DNA from 2 places in the Herbaspirillum sp. WTB6 genome. Region 2 is predicted to be linked to the other one. Evidence: predicted binding sites of a transcription regulator. Region 2 holds the regulator's gene; the other holds the start of a gene.
What was found. Region 2 encodes HrcA, which represses chaperone genes, less so after heat shock. Its sites were predicted from a motif close to TTAGCACTCNNNNNNNNNGAGTGCTAA; they were not measured.
Positions count from the first base shown of each region.

Region 1: a site for HrcA is predicted at 1,387-1,413, ahead of groES (co-chaperone GroES). Genes of this name have one in related genera too.

Region 1 is NZ_CP176522.1:1,231,001-1,234,207, reverse strand. It holds gene groL (chaperonin GroEL) at 1-849, opposite strand, end outside; gene groES (co-chaperone GroES) at 974-1,264, opposite strand; gene mgtA (magnesium-translocating P-type ATPase) at 1,803-3,207, shown strand, end outside.
Region 2 is NZ_CP176522.1:2,738,097-2,741,303, forward strand. It holds gene dapB (4-hydroxy-tetrahydrodipicolinate reductase) at 1-50, opposite strand, end outside; gene ACK2VC_RS12785 (outer membrane protein assembly factor BamE) at 70-702, opposite strand; gene fur (ferric iron uptake transcriptional regulator) at 781-1,230, shown strand; gene hrcA (heat-inducible transcriptional repressor HrcA) at 1,320-2,342, opposite strand; gene ACK2VC_RS12800 (HAD family hydrolase) at 2,352-3,074, opposite strand; gene ACK2VC_RS12805 (NAD kinase) at 3,140-3,207, shown strand, end outside.

The DNA.
Region 1 (3,207 bases), 1.5 Mb from region 2:
GTCGCCGAAGCCCGGAGCCTTGACGGCGCAGGTCTTCAGGATGCCGCGGATGTTGTTGACCACCAGGGTGGCCAGCGCTTCGCCTTCGATGTCTTCGGCGATGATCAACAGCGGACGGCCGGCTTTTGCGACTTGTTCCAGCGTCGGCAGCAGGTCGCGGATGTTGGAGATTTTCTTGTCGTACAGCAGCACGAACGGGTTGTCCAGGATCGCGACTTGCTTGTCCGGGTTGTTGATGAAGTACGGCGACAGGTAGCCGCGGTCGAACTGCATGCCTTCGACGATGTCGAGTTCGTCATTCAGCGACTTGCCGTCTTCGACGGTAATCACGCCTTCCTTGCCGACTTTTTCCATCGCTTCGGCGATACGGTCGCCGATCGACGGATCGCTGTTGGCGGAAATGGCGCCGACCTGGGCGATTTCCTTGGACGTGGTGCAGGGCTTGGAGATTTTCTTCAGCTCTTCCACGGTGGCGTGCACGGCCTTGTCGATACCGCGCTTCAGGTCCATCGGGTTCATGCCGGCGGCCACGAATTTCATGCCTTCACGGACGATCGCTTGCGCGAGCACGGTGGCGGTGGTGGTGCCGTCGCCGGCGTTGTCGGAGGTCTTGGAAGCGACTTCCTTGACCATTTGCGCGCCCATGTTCTGGAGCTTGTCTTTCAGTTCGATTTCCTTGGCGACCGAAACACCGTCCTTGGTGACGGTGGGCGCGCCGAACGAGCGGTCCAGCACGACGTTGCGGCCTTTAGGGCCGAGGGTGACCTTGACCGCGTTGGCCAGGATGTTGACGCCTTCGACCATGCGGGCACGGGCGGAATCGCCAAAAATGACTTCTTTAGCTGCCATGTTGTTGCTCCTTAAATTCGTTTAATGTTCTTAAGTCACCAGATGACGTCGTAACGTCATTGGATCCCCGCTTGTGCGGAGATGACGCGGCTGTTTCCAGACGCTGCGCGCCTGGACATCCGCATCACTTTTGAACGATCGCCATGATGTCTTCTTCGCGCATCACCAGCAGTTCATCGCCTTCAACCTTGACGGCTTGTCCGGAATATTTTCCGAACAGCACGCGGTCGCCGACTTTGACGTCCAGCGGACGTACTTTGCCGTCTTCCAGGATTTTGCCGTTGCCGACAGCCAGGACTTCGCCCTGATCCGGCTTTTCAGCAGCGGCTTCAGGAATGATGAGGCCGGACGCAGTTTTGGTTTCCTGGTCGAGGCGCTTGACGATGACGCGATCGTGCAAAGGACGAAGGTTCATACAAACTCCTTATATTTCAGTTGGTTATAAGTTTGCGGCAAAGAGCTGCAAGAGAAATTCCACACTGCAGCAAGCTCGCAAGATTTGCCGCATCGCAAAAAATCGAAAAGCCAGGGAAGGTGTTAGCACTCTCCCCCAACGAGTGCTAAGTATAGGGACGGCAGAGTCCCTTTTCAAGGGCGCAACGATGAATAATTCTGGCTCGGACCATCCATCGCGGTTTTTCGCCACCCGCAATACTTGCGCTGGCGCGGCGACGCTGACGCGGCACGCCAGCGTGCATGCGCAACCGGCGCCACTGCCGGTTGCAGTGCAATAAAAATTTATCGACGGCACCGCAGCGAAGGGTTAGCCTTGCAGGCGGATGCTGCCGCGGCGCCTCGAAGCGGCTCTCGAATTTTACATACTCCTTCTACATACAGGTATATTCATCCTGAAATTAAAGGCCTATATCGCATACTCCGCTCAATTTTGGAATATGACGAAAGGCGGCGGCAGGCGTCGGAGCGCCTTTTGATTGACAGAAACAGGGATCGCCATGAACCTGAACCTCCTGACCGCGCATTTCGTCGGCTTTATCCGCGCGCACCGCATGCGGCGCCATTTCCGCCGTTTCATTGGCATGGATGCGGTACGCCGCTCGCCGGTTTCGAAAGACGTGCCGCCCTCGGTGGCGCAAGCCTTGCGGCAGGCGTCGCAGGCGGACGAGGCGCAACTGCTGGGCGCGCTCGGCACCCGCGCCGCCGGCCTATCCGAGGCCGAGGCGGCGGCGATCCGCGAAGTGGCCGGCTTGAACGAGGTCGAGCATGAAAAACCGCTGCCGTGGTGGGTGCATTTATGGCTATGCTATAAAAACCCGTTCAATCTGCTGCTGACGGTGCTGGCGCTGGTGTCGTATTTCACTGGCGACACGAAAGCCACGGCGGTGATCGGCAGCATGGTGGTGTTGTCGACCCTGATGCGTTTCGTCCAGGAAGCGCGCTCCAACAACGCCGCCGACAAGCTGAAGGCGATGGTCAGCAATACCGCCACCGTGTGGCGTTCGCCGCCGGCCGAGGAGCTGGAAGCGGGGGCGGCGCCAGCCGCCCAAGTGGCGCGCCAGCAGGAACTGCCGATGCGCGAACTGGTCCCGGGCGATATCGTGCAACTGTCGGCGGGCGACATGATCCCGGGCGACGTCCGCATCCTGGCCGCCAAGGACTTGTTCGTCAGCCAGGCGGCGATGACCGGCGAGTCGCTGCCGGTCGAAAAATTCGCGCAGCAGCGCGGCGCCCCCAGCAGCAGTCCGCTGGAACTGGACAATCTGTGCTTCATGGGCACCAACGTGATTTCCGGCGCCGCCACCGCGGTGGTGGTGACGACCGGCAACCAGACCTATTTCGGCGCGCTGGCCGAGCGTGTGATCGCCATCGACAGTACGCCGAATGCGTTCCAGGCCGGCGTCAACCGGGTCAGTTGGCTGCTGATCCGCTTCATGCTGGTGATGGCGCCGGTCGTGCTGTTGATCAACGGTTTCACCAAGGGTGATTGGCTGGAAGCGTTCCTGTTCGCGCTCTCGGTCGCAGTCGGCCTGACGCCGGAAATGCTACCGATGATCGTTACCTCGACGCTGGCCAAGGGCGCGGTGGCGCTGTCGCGCAAGAAGGTGATCGTGAAACGGCTGGACGCGATCCAGAATTTCGGCGCAATGAACGTGCTGTGCGCCGACAAGACCGGCACCCTGACGCAGGACCGGATTTTCCTCGAGCGCCACACCGACATCTTCGGCCGCAGCGACGACGAGGTGCTGGATTACGCTTACCTGAACAGCTACTACCAAACCGGCCTGAAGAACCTGCTGGATGTGGCGGTGCTGAATTACGGCGACCCCGAGCGCGAGCGGCGGGTGGCCGCAGCCTATCGCAAGGTGGACGAGATTCCGTTCGATTTCGTGCGGCGCCGCA
Region 2 (3,207 bases):
CGGCCCATGCGGCCGGAGGCGCCGGCGACGGCGATTTTCATTGGATTCATAGGATTGTTTGCAGCGGAATCATTGCTTGGCGGCCGCCGGTGCCTGCGGCGCGCTGGACTCGGCGGTCGATTTGGGCGGGGTGCCGGCGATGCGCGCCAGGTAGTCCTGCTCGCTCGGCAGGTTGCCGCCTTCATAGCGCACCATGCGCTGGTTCTCGAAAATCACCGTCACCCGGCTGGTGGTGACGTCGCCATTGCTTTTTTGCAGGCGGAACAGATAATCCCAGCGATTGGCGTGGAACATGTCGTTCAGCAATGGCGTGCCGAGCACGAAGCGCACCTGCTCCTGCGTCATCCCGGGCTTCAACTGGGCCAGCATTTCCTGGGAAACGAAATTACCCTGCTGGATATCGACCCGGTAGGGCGAAAAAATCCCCAGGAAGCGGCGGTTGTGCGTGGTTTGCACGCCGGAATTCGCGCTTGCCGTGGCATTTTTGGCGCCGGTGCCGGCGCCACTCGCGCTCGCCGGCGCGCTTGGTGCGGCAACCTGCGGTGCGGCGCTCGCGGTGGCCGCTGCCGGCGCTTGCGCGACGGCCGGTGCATCATCCATCAGCGGATTTTTCGACGCGCAGCCGGCCAGGGTGAGGCCCGCCGCCAGCAGGCAGAACGTCAGCGCGGCGCGGGCGGCGCGAGGAGAAGCGGGACGCGGCATTCGCATAGGAAATCCAAAGTTAAGCGTTTATGCTAAAACGCTATATGATAAAGCAAGATACCTGGAACCGAGTGAGCGATGACCAACAATCCTTCTGAACTGAAAGCCAGCGGCCTGAAAGCGACCTTGCCGCGTTTGAAGATCCTGGAGATTTTCCAGAGCAGCCCGGTGCGCCATCTGAGCGCAGAAGACGTCTACAAGACCTTGCTGGCGGAAAGCATGGATGTCGGGCTGGCCACCGTGTATCGCGTCCTGACCCAGTTCGAACAGGCCGGTTTGCTGCAACGGAATCACTTTGAAACCGGCAAGGCGGTGTTCGAGCTGAACGAGGGTACGCACCACGATCACCTGGTGTGCCTGGATTGCGGCCATGTCGAAGAGTTCTATGACGACGAGATTGAAAAACGCCAGCAGCAGATCGCCGCCGAGCGCGGATTTCGTATCGCCGATCATGCGCTGGCGCTGTATTGCAATTGCATCAAGCCCGATTGCCCATATCGCGAGAGCGCTCCCGGTGGCAACCGCTGATGTTCAAAATCAGGGAGTATCTGAAAAAAACGGCAATTTTCACCCAGTTTACGACCGAGCCGAAAAATACACAACCCGGTATAGGATGATTACGGCTGGCTGAGGGCGTTCGACAAGACCTTGGCGGTGATGTCGACGATCGGAATCACGCGCTCGTACGCCATGCGCGTCGGGCCGATCACGCCCAGCGTGCCGACGATCTGGCCGTCCACCTGATATGGCGCGGTCACCACGCTCATCTGTTCCAGCGGCACCAGTTGCGACTCGCCGCCGATGAATATCTGCACCCCGGTGGCCTTGCTCGACAGGTCGAGCAACTGCATCAGGCTGGTCTTGTGCTCAAACAGGTCGAACAGTTCGCGTAGCGACGTCATGTTGGACGACAGGTCGGACACCGACAGCAGGTTGCGCTCGCCGGAAATCACGACTTCTTCTCCCTGGTCCGCCATGGCGTCGCTGCCGGCCTCGACCGCGGCCTGCATCAGGCGCGCCATGTCGTCGCGCAACTGGCGCAGTTCGCCTTGCAGGCGGCGCCGCACCTCATCGAAATGCAAGCCGCCGTAATGCTGGTTGATGTAATTTGCCGATTCGATCAGTTGCGCCGGCGTGTAATCGACCTCGGTCAGCAGCAGGCGGTTCTGGACGTCGCCGTTCGGGCTGACGATCACCAGCAGGATGCGGCGCGCCGACAGCCGCAGGAACTCGATCTGCTGGAACACCGATTCGTGCCGCGGCGTCAGCACCACGCCGGCGAACTGCGACAGCGACGACAGCATCTGCGCCGCGCTGGCGATGATTTTTTGCGGCGAACCGGCTTGCTGGCGCGAGGGCAGGCGGGTGTTGACCGCGCCTTCGTCCAGTGCCTGCACCGTCAGCAGGGTGTCGACGAACATCCGGTAGCCGCGTGGCGTCGGCACCCGTCCGGCCGAAGTATGCGGGCTGCAGACGAAGCCCATCTGCTCCAGATCGGCCATCACATGCCGAATCGTCGCCGGCGACAGGTCGAGCCCGGAAATCTGCGACAGCGCGCGCGAGCCCACCGGCTGGCCGTCGGCGATATAACGCTCGACCAGGGCTTTGAGCAGGGTTTGAGCGCGGGTATCGAGTTGCATGGCGTTATTCTAGCGGCCGGCGGATGCTGCCGCCAGCGCCGTGCGCGGCGCCAGCCACTGCCGCAACTGGTGCAGGTCGGTGCACTGCGCGTCCGGCACCACATGCGGTGGCAATTCCCGCCCGAAACGGTTGATCCACATGGTCTGCAGGCCGGCGCGTTGCGCGCCTTCGATGTCCAGCCGCGGATCGTCGCCGACATACAGCGCCTGCGCCGGCGCCACGCCCAGCGCGTCGCATGCCAGGTGAAAGATGGCGGCTCCCGGTTTGGCACAGCCCAGGCGCGGCGCCGACAACGTGGCCTGGAAGTAATGCGCGAGGCCGATCACTTCCAAGTCGGCGGTGCCGTTCGTGACCGCCCCCAGCGGCACCTGCCCGCGCAACTGCGCCAGCACCGGATGGACATCGTCGAACGGCGTCACCGCGTTGCGCGCCGCCGAAAATACCGCCATCGCCTGGTCCACCTTGGCCAGTTCCTCGCCGGCGCTGGCGAACGCGCGGCACAGCGCCGCATGGCGCAGCGCCCAGAGGTCGATCTGGTAGCGCGGATCGGTGGCCATCAACTGGAGGCGCTGCTGGCGCAGGACGTCGATCGAGAAGCGCTCGGCCACCGCCGGCGCATGGGCCGCCAGCCAGTCGTGCAGCACGATTTCGGCTTGCGCAATCACCGGCATGATCGACCACAGCGTATCGTCGAGATCGAACAGCACTGCCTTGATCGGGGAAGTCTTCATAGTCTGTACATCGGTTCGTTTCCGTCTCTTTCAAGTTGCATCTGAATTATGGTCTAATCGCCGGCATGCAGCCCCTCAAATCCACCGGCGCCCCATTCTTACCGAAAACCATTGCGATCATCGGCAAGTATCT